One region of the Actinosynnema sp. genome, then DNA from elsewhere that is predicted to be linked to it. Evidence: predicted binding sites of a transcription regulator. Region 1 holds the regulator's gene; each other region holds the start of a gene.

Region 1 (3,991 bases):
CGCTTCGGCCGAGGGCCGGGACGTGGGACCATGAAGGGCATATGAGGGACAACAACAACCACGACGACGACCGCTTCGACCACGACGAGGAGCTGTCCACCGGCGACCTCGCGCTCGCCGAGCGGGCCGCGCTGCGCCGCGTCGCAGGCCTGTCCACCGAGCTGGAGGACGTCACCGAGGTCGAGTACCGGCAGCTCCGGTTGGAGCGGGTCGTGCTCGTCGGGGTGTGGACCGAGGGCACGGCGGCGGACTCCGAGGCCTCGCTGGCCGAGCTGGCGCTGCTCGCCGAGACGGCGGGCTCGCAGGTCCTGGAGGGGCTCGTGCAGCGGCGCGACCGCCCCGACCCGGCCACCTACATCGGCTCCGGCAAGGTCGAGCAGCTGCGCGACGTGGTCATCGCGACCGGCGCGGACACCGTGATCTGCGACGGCGAGCTGTCCCCCGGCCAGCTGCGGCAGCTGGAGGAGCGGCTCAAGGTCAAGGTCATCGACCGGACCGCGCTGATCCTGGACATCTTCGCCCAGCACGCCTCCTCCAAGGAGGGCAAGGCCCAGGTCGAGCTCGCCCAGCTCCAGTACCTGCTCCCCCGCCTGCGCGGCTGGGGCGAGTCGCTGTCCCGGCAGGCCGGTGGTCGCGCCGGTGGCGGCAACGGCGGTGTGGGTCTGCGCGGCCCCGGTGAGACGAAGCTGGAGACCGACCGGCGGCGCATCCGCGCGCGGATCGCGAAGCTGCGGCGCGAGATCGCGTCCATGGGCGTGATCCGGGAGACCAAGCGCAGCGGGCGCGTGGCCAACTCGGTGCCCAGCGTCGCGATCGCCGGCTACACCAACGCGGGCAAGTCCAGCCTGCTCAACGCGCTGACCAGCGCGGGCGTGCTGGTCCAGGACGCGTTGTTCGCGACCCTGGACACGACCACCCGGCGCACCAGCACCCCGGACGGGCTGCCGTACACGCTGACCGACACCGTGGGCTTCGTGCGGCACCTGCCGCACCAGCTGGTCGAGGCGTTCCGGTCCACGCGGGAGGAGGTCGCGGACGCCGACCTGCTGATCCACGTGGTCGACGGCTCGGACGCGATGCCGGAGAAGCAGGTCGCGGCGGTGCGCGAGGTGATCGGCGAGATCGTGGAGAAGCGCGAGGAGCCGATGCCGCCGGAGCTGCTGGTGGTCAACAAGATCGACGCGGTGGACGAGCTGGTGCAGGCCAGGTTGCGGAACCTGTTCCCCGGCTCGCAGCTGGTGTCCGCGCACAGCGGCGAGGGCGTGGAGGAGCTGCGGCGGGTCATCGCCGGGCTGATCCCCCGGCCCGAGGTCGTGGTGGACGCCCTGGTGCCGTACGCGCGGGGCGAGCTGGTCGCGCGGGTGCACCGCGAGGGCGAGGTGCTCAAGGAGCGGCACACCGAGGAGGGCACCGAGCTGAGCGCCCGCGTGCACCCCGACCTGGCCGGGGCGCTGGAGCAGTACGCGGTGGGGAGCCGCAGCTGAGGGTGCGGTCGGCGCGCGCGGCCGGGGTCCTCCCGGCCGTCGCCGCCCTTCTCCTGGTGACGGCCGGGCCCGCCCCGGCGCAGTCCGCCGTCGCCGACGTGTGCCGGGTGACCGATCCCCGGTTGGCCGAGCTGTCCGGGCTCGCCTCGGACGGCAGGCGCTGGTACGCGCTGAACGACGACGACGACGGGGTGCTCCAGGTCCAGGTGCTGGGCCGGGACTGCTCGGTCGTCGGCACGATCTCCGGCACGACCGACCCGTACGACGCCGAGGACCTGGCGCTCGCGCCGGACGGGACGCTGTGGGTCTCCGACACCGGCGACAACAACCGCTCCCGGAGCACGGTGGCGCTGCACGCGCTGTCGAAGGACGGGACGACCCGCCTGCACCGGTTGACCTACCCGGACGGCCCGCACGACGCCGAGGCGCTGCTGCTCGACGCGGCCGGGGTGCCGCACGTCGTCACCAAGGAGGCGCTCGGGCAGGCGCTGGTGTACCGGCCGGTCGGGGCGTTGAACGAGGCCGGGCCGACGCCGCTGGAGCAGGTCGCGGCGCTGTCCCTGCCCAGCACGGACACCCCCGGCGGGCCTCGGGAGAGCCGCCTGGTCACCCGGTTGGTGACCGGTGGGGCGATGTCCCGCGACGGGTCGGTCGCCGCGCTGCGCACCTACACCGAGGTCTACCTGTACCCGGTGGTCGACGGGGACCTGGTGGCCGCGCTGGGGCGCGAGCCGGTGCGGGTGCCGCTGCCGGGCGAGGCGCAGGGCGAGGCGATCGCGTTCGAGCCGGACGGGACGCTGCTGTCCGCGTCCGAGTTCGGGGACGGCGGGACCTCGTCGGCGGTCCGGTCGGTCTCCGGGGCGGTCGACGCGGCCACGTCCGCACGGCCGTCCAGCACGGCGCCCGGCGAGGAGGCGGGCGGGACGTCGACCGGTCCCGGCGCGGAGGCCGCGCGGCCCCCAGCGGACCCCTCGGCGGCCGGGAACGGGCCCGAGTGGCTCGACCGGGTCCGCGTGGCGCTGGTCGGGATCGGCGTCGTGGCGGTGTTCGGCCTCGCCCTGTGGGCGCGGTCCCGGTGGGGACGCGGGCGGCGGGCGCGGGGCTGAGCCCGGCCGGTCCGCCAACCCGGCCCTAGAGCCTGCGCAGGACCGCGACGACCTTGCCGAGGATGGTCGCCTCGTCGCCGAAGATCGGCTGGTAGGCCGGGTTCTGCGGCAGCAGCCACACGTGCCCGTCGTCCTTGCGCTTGAACGTCTTGACGGTCGCCTCGCCCTCGATCATCGCGGCGACGACCTCGCCGTTGTCGGCGGTGGGCTGCTGGCGGACCACGACCCAGTCGCCGTCCGTGATCGCGGCGTCGACCATCGAGTCGCCCACGACCTTGAGCAGGAACACCTCGCCCTCGCCGACGATCTCGCGCGGCAGCGGGAAGACGTCCTCGATGGACTGCTCGGCCAGGATCGGCCCGCCCGCCGCGATCCGGCCCAGCATGGGCACGTACGCGGGCGTGGGCTTGGCCGCCGGGTCGAGGCCCGTGACGATCTCCGCGGGCAGCACGCCGACCGCGCGCGGCCGGTTCGGGTCGCGGCGCAGGAAGCCCTTGCGCTCCAGCGCGCGCAGCTGGTGCGCGACCGAGGACGTGGACGTCAGGCCCACCGCCTCGCCGATCTCGCGCACGCTGGGCGGGTAGCCGAAGCGGTCGACCCAGTCCCGGATCACGTCGAGCACCTTGCGCTGGCGCAGGGTCAGGCCCGCGTTGCCAGCGACGTCGGCTGGCGCCGCCGGGGCGGCCTGCGCCGCCGGGGCGGCGAGCGGGGCGTCGTCGGTCTTCCGGGCCACGGTGATTCCTCCTGACCGGACCAGTTTTGGCAGGCCGGCTGTCGGTCGATCTTCAAGTGTCGAAGGTAGTCGCAACCCCTGTCCAGATCAAACACCTGTTCGAGTAAATCCCGGCGTGTCGTAGCTATTCCGAGGCTCCCGGTGGTACACATTCGCACGGGCGTTCGATCGAACGGTTGTTCGATCATGATCCGATGACCTGCGGTGGAGGAGACGGCGTGGCGGTGGTCCTGGGCACTTCTAGGGGTTTCGCGCTGGTGGAGGACACCCGCGCCGAGGACGTCCCGCTGGGGCCGGGCGCGGTGCCCGGTCCACGGGTGCTGCGGCGGTTCGAGAGCGCCGACCGGTTGGCCAGGCGGCGCCCCGCGAGCGCCCGGAGCGCGCCGCTGCCCGCTCCCGAGCCGGCCCCCGCGCCCAGCAGGGCCCGGTCGCTGCTGCGGGCGTTCGGCGGGGCGCTGCTGGCCGCGCTGGCCGCCGCGGCCATCAGCCTGGTCTACCTCCAGGCGTCCGGCATCTCGGGCGTGCCGGACCGCACGACCACCGCGCACGTGCAGGTCGGCGAGCCGCTGCGGGACGTGGCCGAGCGGTCCGCGCCGGGCAGCGACCCGGAGGCCGTGGCCGAGCGGATCTCGGAGCTGAACGGGCTGGGCGGGCCGGACGCCGTCGTG
Region 2 (3,991 bases), on a different contig from region 1:
GGAAGGTGGCTTCGGTGTACATCGACGAGTCAGCGGGTGCGGCGGACAGCGAGCTCAAGGTCACCGTCGACGACGAGGAGTACACCGTCGAGGTCGGGTACGACCTCGACCACGACGGCGTGGACGAGACCGCGGTCGTGGAGACGGACGACGGCGGGCGCATCGCGTTCTCCGACACCGACGGCGACGGCGACGCGGACCTGATGACCACGTTCGACGACCGGGGCGAGGTCGTGCAGCGGTCCCGGTTCGACGACGCGTCGGGCGAGTGGGTGCGGGTCGGGGAGGACTCGGAGCGGACCAACTCGGCCGAGGGGCGGGACATCACCGTCACCACCGCGAACGGGTCGCAGGACGTCGGGCCCGCGACCGTGGACAGCGACGAGGACGGGCGCGCCGACAGCGTCATGATCGAGGACGCCGAGGGCGACACCTGGCTGTTCACCGACTCGGACGGCGACGGGCAGGCGGACGTGGCCACCGAGATCACCCGCGACGGCGAGGTGACCGTCTCGCAGCGCACCGGGGACGCCGAGTGGACCGAGGTGGAGCACGGCAGGTTCGACTCCACCGGCAAGTACACCGCGGACTCCGGCAGCGACCAGCTGTGGGGCGACGGGGTGGACGACCGCACCGCAGTGTCGGGCGTGGTGCGGATCGACTCGACCACCGGGCAGTGGATCAGCCCCAACTGACGCCGCCGCGGCGCGACCCCGTTCGGGCGCGCGCCACGCGGTGCTGTTCGGTCTCGTTTTGCCATCGTTCGACCTCGGGCTCGAAGGTCGGGCGCGCCTCGGGCCGAAGACAACAACCAGGACCAGCGCTCGTCAGCCGCGCTGGTCCTCTTGTCGTGCGGCGGTCAGCGCGGGGGAGCGGGCGCGCCGCCCCACGAACGGGCGCGGGCTGAAGGCGTCGACGTGGTGGCGCGCGCCCGAAATGTCCGGGTGCCGAAAGCGCCGCTCCCCGTGATCCGCGTCTCCACCCGCGCGCGGGCAGCGCGCCCCGCCGGGGCCCGACCGGCCGGAATCGGCGCTCGCGCCGCAGGTGAACGCGTTCCGCGCGCTTCTTGACCAATTCACCGATCGATCCGCCGGGCAAAGTGAGAGCCCTTCCACAATCGCTCTTGTAACGCGCCCGGAACGCCATCGCATTTGTCCGCTGAACCGTTGCGGATTGATCGGTGATCGGGTGCTGAATCGATTACCTGATCGGTTTTGTGAGGCAACCGACAGGTTGTCGCGGTGTCACCCGGCATTCACCCGGCTAACCTCCGTCCATCCCTTTCAGCGCACGCCCCCACCGGGGCGGGCGCAGCCATTCCCGAGGACGCCGCCGTCCCGCACGGACGTCGTCGTCCGCCCGTGGGGCGGTGCTTCACCGAGGAGACGAGACGAGATGACGGCAGTGACCATTCCCGGTCTCGACCAGGCCCCGACCGACCACCAGGAACTGCTGGCCTGGGTTCGCGAGATCGCCGAGCTGACCTCTCCCGACCGGGTCGTGTGGGCCGACGGAACGCAGCGCGAATGGGCCGAGCTGACCGGGAAACTGGTCGACGCGGGCACTTTCGTCCCGCTGGAGAAGAAGCCGAACTCGTTCTGGGCGGCTTCCGACCCGACGGACGTCGCGCGCGTCGAGGAGCGCACCTTCATCTGCTCGGTCGACCCGGCCGACTCCGGTCCCACCAACAACTGGGTGGACCCGGCCGAGATGAAGGCGACCATGACCGAGCTCTACCGGGGCTCGATGCGCGGCCGGACCATGTACGTCATCCCGTTCTGCATGGGGCCGCTGACGGCGGAGAAGCCCATGCTGGGCGTGGAGATCACCGACTCCGAGTACGTCGTCGTCTCCATGCACATCATGACCCGCATGGGCACGCGCGCCCTGGAGCTGTTCGGCGACGGCGTCCCGTACGTGAAGGCGCTGCACTCGCTCGGCGCGCCGCTGGCCCCCGGCCAGGACGACGTGGCGTGGCCGTGCAACGACACGAAGTACATCACGCACTTCCCCGAGGAGCGGACGATCTGGTCGTTCGGCTCCGGGTACGGGGGCAACGCCCTGCTGGGCAAGAAGTGCTACTCGCTGCGGATCGCCTCGGTGATGGCGCGGGACGAGGGCTGGCTCGCCGAGCACATGCTGATCCTCAAGCTCACCTCGCCCGAGTCGAAGGTCTACTACATCGCGGCGGCGTTCCCGAGCGCCTGCGGCAAGACCAACCTGGCGATGCTCCAGCCGACCATCCCCGGCTGGAAGGTCGAGACGCTCGGCGACGACATCGCGTGGATGCGGTTCGGCGAGGACGGGCGGCTGTACGCGGTGAACCCGGAGAACGGGTTCTTCGGCGTCGCACCGGGCACCGACTACCACACCAACCCCAACGCGATGCGGACCATCGAGAAGGGGAACTCGCTGTTCACGAACGTCGCGCTGACCGACGACGGCGACGTGTGGTGGGAGGGCATGGGCGAGCCGCCCGCGCACCTGACCTCGTGGAAGAGGGCCGACTGGACGCCGGGCTCGGACGAGCCGTCGTCGCACCCGAACTCGCGCTACTGCACGCCGATCGAGCAGTGCGACATCAAGGCGCCGGAGTGGGACGACCCGAACGGCGTGCCGATCTCGGCGATCTTCTTCGGCGGTCGGCGGGCCACGACCGTCCCGCTGATCACCGAGTCGCGGGACTGGCAGCACGGCGTGTTCATGGGCGCCACGCTGTCGAGCGAGACCACGGCGGCGGCGGTCGGCCAGGTGGGCGTGGTGCGGCGGGACCCGATGGCGATGCTGCCGTTCATCGGCTACCACGCGGGCGACTACTTCCAGCACTGGATCGACACCGGCAAGGGCGCGGACGCCGACAAGCTGCCGAAGGTCTTCTACGTCAACTGGTTCCGGCGCGGCGAGGACAAGCGGTTCCTGTGGCCGGGGTTCGGCGAGAACTCGCGGGTGCTCAAGTGGGCGGTCGAGCGGATCGAGGGGCGCGCGGCGGCCCGTGAGACGCCGATCGGGCACGTGCCGACCGCCGAGGCGCTGGACCTGTCGGAGCTGGGCGCTCCGGTGGAGGACGTGGAGGCGTCGCTGGCGTTCGACGCGGACGAGTGGCGGGCCGAGCTGCCGCTGATCGAGGAGTGGTTCGCGAAGATCGGCGACAAGGTGCCGACCGCGCTGCGCGACGAGCTGGAGGCGCTGAGGCAGCGGCTCGGGTAGCGGGGTGGCCGGGCGGGCCGCGGTTCGGCCCGCCACGTGGCCCGGTGGACAACGGCGTCCACCGGGTTCTGCCGTTCCAGGGCCGGTTCGAGGGGTTGAGAAGCCGATCTTCGGGGTATCCGCGCGCCGGGTTCCCGGTTCGTCCGGACGGCTGTGGACAACCGAGTTGTCCCCAGTCTTTCCCCAGTTCTCCACTCTTGCGCCGGCAGTTCTCCACAGCTGTGGACAACTGCACCGGAGGTCATCGCGAGGGTTCTTCGCGCTGCTCAGAGCAGGTTTCTACTTAGCTCGGCGGCTGTGGAAAGTCGGCTTCTTGATCAACTATTCCGCCTGTGGAGACTAGTTCTCCACAGGGTGTGGATGAACCTGTGCACAGGTTGTGGAGATTGTGGACAGCTTGCGCATGAACCTGGGGACGGGGCCCTGTGGACAACTCCGGCGCCCTCCGGCGGCCACCGGGGGAGCGCTCGACCGGGCGCGCTACTCGGGCAGCGGACCCCGGCCGAGGCCCCAGAGCCTGCCGGTGAACGGGCGGGCGGCCTCGGCGTAGCAGACCGCCGTCGTGAAGCCCTCGGACCAGGCCTGGCTGCCGAACGAGCGCCAGGACGCGAAGACGTCCTCGCGGACCGCCCCGACGTAGCCGTTCACCTTCGCCGCGCAGTGCCCCGACGCGGCGGCGTTCACCTGCTCCTGGGACAGCGGCGGGTCCTGCGGACCACCGAGCGCGAGCACCCCCGGCACCGCCTCGGCCAGGTGCGCGGCGTCGCAGGCGACGATCTCCAAC
Region 3 (3,991 bases), on a different contig from region 1:
GGGCGTTCGAGCGGTACGCGGGGAAGTCCACGGGCGGCTGGGACTCCGGGTCCCGCCGGTACGCGGGGATCGTCGTGCTCGGCAACGCGGCCCCTCTCGGTCGACTCGACGTCTCGGCTCCGCCCGTGCGCCCGTGCGCCCAGGCGGCAGGCCCGCTCACCCGCCCTTGCGCGCGACCAGCTCCCGCAGCACCGCCAGCTCCTCCCCGCTCGGCGGCGCGCTCTCCTCCAGGTCGTCGGCCACCCGCAGCTCCCACCCGGTCCGCTCGCGCGCGGTCGCCACGTCCACCCCGGGGTGCAACGCCGTCAGCACCAGCTCGCACGTCCGCGGGTCCGGCCGCAGCACCCCGAGGTCGGTGATCACCACCTGCGGCCCGGCCCCGGTGAGCCCGAGCCGCTCCCGCTCGCCCGGCCCCGACCCGTGCCCGAACGAGGTGACGAAGTCGACCCGCTCCACGAACACCCGCGGGCTCTGCCGCACCACCACCACGACCTCCCCGCACGACGCCGCGATCTCCGGAGCCCCGCCCGCCCCCGGCAGCCGCACCGACGGCGAGGCGTAGTCCCCCACCGCCGTGGTGTTGATGTTCGCGAACCGGTCGACCTGCGCGGCCCCGAGGAACCCGACGTCGATCCGGCCGGGCTGCAACCAGTAGTTGAACACCTCCGGCACCCCGATCACGCTCACCGCGGTCTCGGCGAGCACCCCGTCGCCGATGGACAGCGGCAGCACGTCCGGTTTCGCGCCGATCGTGCCGGACTCGTACACCAGCACCAGGTCGGGCGCGTGGGTGCGCCGCGCCAGGTTGGCCGCGGTGCTGGGCAGCCCGATGCCGACGAAGCACACCGCGCCGTCGCGCAGCGCCCGCGCGGCGGCGACCGTCACCATCTCGTCCGAGGTGTGCCCGCTCACCGCAGTCCTCCCCACCAGCGGGAGAACTCCTCGCGGCTGCGGCTGATCGCGTCCCACTCGGAGTACGCCGCGTTGTCGCGGGTGGAGTAGCCGTGCGCGTACGACGGGTGCGCCCCGCCCGGCACGACGGCGACCCGGTCGACCACCCAGTGCGGCAGCACGACCGCGCCGGGCACCGGCTCCAGCTCGTCCACGACCTCCTCCACGGTCACCAGCGACCGCTCCGCGGCGAGCACCGCCTCCTTCTGCACGCCGGTGATCCCCCAGTACTGCACGTTGCCCTCCCGGTCGGCGCGCTGGGCGTGCACGACCGCGCTGTCGAGCCGCAGCGCGGACACCGCCGCGAGCACCTCGCCGGTGAACGGGCAGGTCACGGTCCGGATGCTGTCCGTGCGCCCCACCAGGTCCGTGCCCGCGTACCCGCGCAGCACCGCGAACGGCAGCCCGGACGCGGCGGCGGCGTACCGGTTGGCCATGCCCGCGTGGCTGTGCTCCTCCAGCTCCAGCGGCGCGGGCCAGCCGTGCTCGACGGCGTCGCGGAACCGGTGCAGCGAGCCCACTCCGGGGTTGCCGCCCCAGGAGAACACGAGCTTGCGCGCGCAGCCCGCGCCGATCATCCGGTCGTAGATCACGTCGGGGGTCATCCGCACCAGGGTGAGGTCGCGGCGGCCCTGCCTGATGGCCTCGTTGCCCGCCTCGAACGGGATCAGGTGCGTGAACCCCTCGAAAGCTGTGGTGTCCCCGTCGCGCACCACCTCCTCGACGCCGTCGGCGAGGGACGTGAGAACGGCCATCCGACCTCCTGTGCGCTGTGCGAACACGGGTGCGGCACCCGAACGAGCCTATGACCGGGCGGGCCGGGGCCGACAGGTCCGCGTGGAGCAGCGCCCGGTAACGGACGGCCGGTTCGGCGCGATCAACCACGGAAGTTCGGCGAGCACAGGGGGACGTGTGATCGAGGAGCGGCTGACCCCGCACGAGCGGGCGGTGCTGCTCGTGCTCATGGCTGAGGCCCGCGAGCTGACCAACCCGCAGCTGCGGGAGGTCGCCGGGTTCACCCTGGACGGGGCGGCCAGGCGGCGGCTCAACGGGCTGGGCCTGGTGACGAGCGCGAAGGTGGGCCGGGGGTTCGCGCACGAGCTGACCGACCGGGGCGCGGTGCGCTGCGCCGAGGAGCTGACCGCGCCGAGGCAGCCGAGGTCCGGGTCGGCCGGTGGCGCGCTGGCGGCGGTGCTGGCGGGCCTGAAGCGGCACCTGGACGCGACCGGGGGCACGGTGGCCGAGGTGTTCCGGCCCGACCCGGTGGCGCTGGTGCTGGCGGCGCACGACGCGGCCAGCGGCGGCCGGGGCGGTTCGGTGCCGCTGGCGGACCTGCGGGAGCGGCTGCTCGGGGTGCCGCGCGCGGACGTGGACCGGGCGCTGGGCGAGCTGGCGCTGCGCGAGGACGTGCGCCTGTGGGGCGAGGCGGACCAGAAGTCGCTGACCGACAGGGACCGCGAGGCGGCCATCGTGCTGGGCGGGACGGCGCGGCACCTGCTGGTCGTGGCGCGGTGACGCTCGCCGGGCCGGGCCTGGACGACGAGCGGCGCAACGCGCTGCAGGCCGTGCACTTCAACTCGGCGGTCGCGCCCGACGACGTCTGGAGCCCGCTCGCGCACCACGTGCCGGAGCTGCACGGGCCGGTCGCCGCGGAGCTGGCGCGGGCCGTGGCGTCCGCCGCGCGCAAGCCGCGCTCCACGCCGATCGGGGTGGTGCTGCGCGGGGAGCGCGGGGTCGGCAAGACGCACCTGCTGGGCTGGTTGCGGCAGGAGGCGCAGGCGCGCGGCGGGTGGTTCTTCCTGCTCAAGCTGCTGGACGACAGCTCGTTCTGGGCGGGCGCGGTGCACGGGGCGATCAGCGGGCTCAACCGCGAGGGCGACCAGCTCGGCGCGATGCTGGACGCGCTGGCCAAGGCGACCGGGCACACCGACGAGTCGCGGTTGCGGCTGCGCGGCACGATCCCGATCAGCCGGGAGTACCTGGACGAGCTGGTGGACCGGGTGCGCGAGCTGGACCCGCAGGTGGCGCTGGAGTGCCAGGACACGCTGCGGGCGCTGGTGCTGTACCGGGCGCGGGGGCGGCCGAGCGAGGTCGGGCACCGGTTCCTGGCGCTGGAGGACGGCGGCATCGACGAGGCGGACCGGGCGGAGTGGGGCTTCCACCTGCGGTCGCGGTCCGCGCAGCTGGTGCTGGGGGACCTGTCGCGGATCTTCGCGCTGACCGGGCCGGTGGTGATGGCCGTCGACCAGATCGACTCGGTGATCACCCAGCGGCCGGGGACCTCGGGGCTGGCCGACCGGCTCGCGGACGGGCTGATGCGGCTGCGCGAGGAGACCCGGCGGACGGTGCTGGTCGTGGCGTGCCTGCCCCGGTCGTGGGAGCTGCTGGCGGAGCGCTCGGTGAACTCGGCGGCGAGCCGGTTCGCGGTGCTGGACCTGCGCACCGCGATGCCGAGCGCGGGCGTGGCGGAGGCGATCGTGCAGCGGCACCTGGGGGCGCTGTACGCGGAGGAGGGGTTCGCGCCGCCGCACCCGACGTGGCCGGTGGCGCGGGCGGCGTTCGGCGGGGCGGAGGTGGCGCACTCGACGCCGAGGCGGTTGCTCCAGCGGGTCGAGGAGCACGTGCGGTGGTGCCTGGCGCACGACGTCGAGGCGGAGCTGCGGGACTTCGCGGCCGACCGGGGCGAGGGGCCCGCGCCGGAGCCGGACGCGGACGGGTTGGCCGAGCTGGACGAGCGGTTCGCCCGCGCGTGCGAGGCGGCGGACGTGACGTCCCCGCTGGACCCGGCGCGCGAGGACGAGCTGGTGCCGGGGCTGCTGTCGGCGGCGCTGCGCTGCTACGCGGTGGAGCACGGCGGCGACCTCGTGCTCGACCAGCCGCCGGGCCGCAAGCCCGCGCTGCACGCCCGGTTGCGGCTGACGCTGGACGAGGCCAGCGAGGACGAGGTGTGGTGGTCGTTCCGGGCGATCGCGCACGGCCACAGCACGGCGGTGCTGGCGCGGCTGCGGTCGGCGTGCCTGGAGGCGGGCGTGTTCGGCGG

The links. The regulator LexA, encoded in region 1, represses DNA repair genes until DNA is damaged. The targets are predictions, from matches to a motif close to CGAACACGTGTTCG.
Region 2: ACTUAL_RS06115 (phosphoenolpyruvate carboxykinase (GTP)) is a predicted target of LexA. The motif match lies at 1,198-1,211, and genes of this name have one in related genera.
Region 3: ACTUAL_RS00355 (CoA transferase subunit A) is a predicted target of LexA. The motif match lies at 1,727-1,740, and genes of this name have one in related genera.

The regions. Positions count from the first base shown of each region.
Region 1 is NZ_JBQGCX010001001.1:108-4,098, reverse strand. Features, by position in the region: gene hflX (GTPase HflX) at 42-1,484, shown strand; gene ACTUAL_RS21220 (hypothetical protein) at 1,487-2,590, shown strand; gene lexA (transcriptional repressor LexA) at 2,616-3,323, opposite strand; gene ACTUAL_RS21210 (LysM peptidoglycan-binding domain-containing protein) at 3,542-3,991, shown strand, end outside.
Region 2 is NZ_JBQGCX010000309.1:1,828-5,818, reverse strand. Features, by position in the region: gene ACTUAL_RS06120 (hypothetical protein) at 15-695, shown strand; gene ACTUAL_RS06115 (phosphoenolpyruvate carboxykinase (GTP)) at 1,396-3,207, shown strand; gene ACTUAL_RS06110 (septum formation family protein) at 3,688-3,991, opposite strand, start outside.
Region 3 is NZ_JBQGCX010000019.1:617-4,607, forward strand. Features, by position in the region: partial or broken gene pcaH (protocatechuate 3,4-dioxygenase subunit beta) at 1-85, opposite strand, end outside; gene ACTUAL_RS00350 (CoA-transferase subunit beta) at 157-888, opposite strand; gene ACTUAL_RS00355 (CoA transferase subunit A) at 909-1,706, opposite strand; gene ACTUAL_RS00360 (hypothetical protein) at 1,864-2,466, shown strand; gene ACTUAL_RS00365 (helicase HerA domain-containing protein) at 2,463-3,991, shown strand, end outside.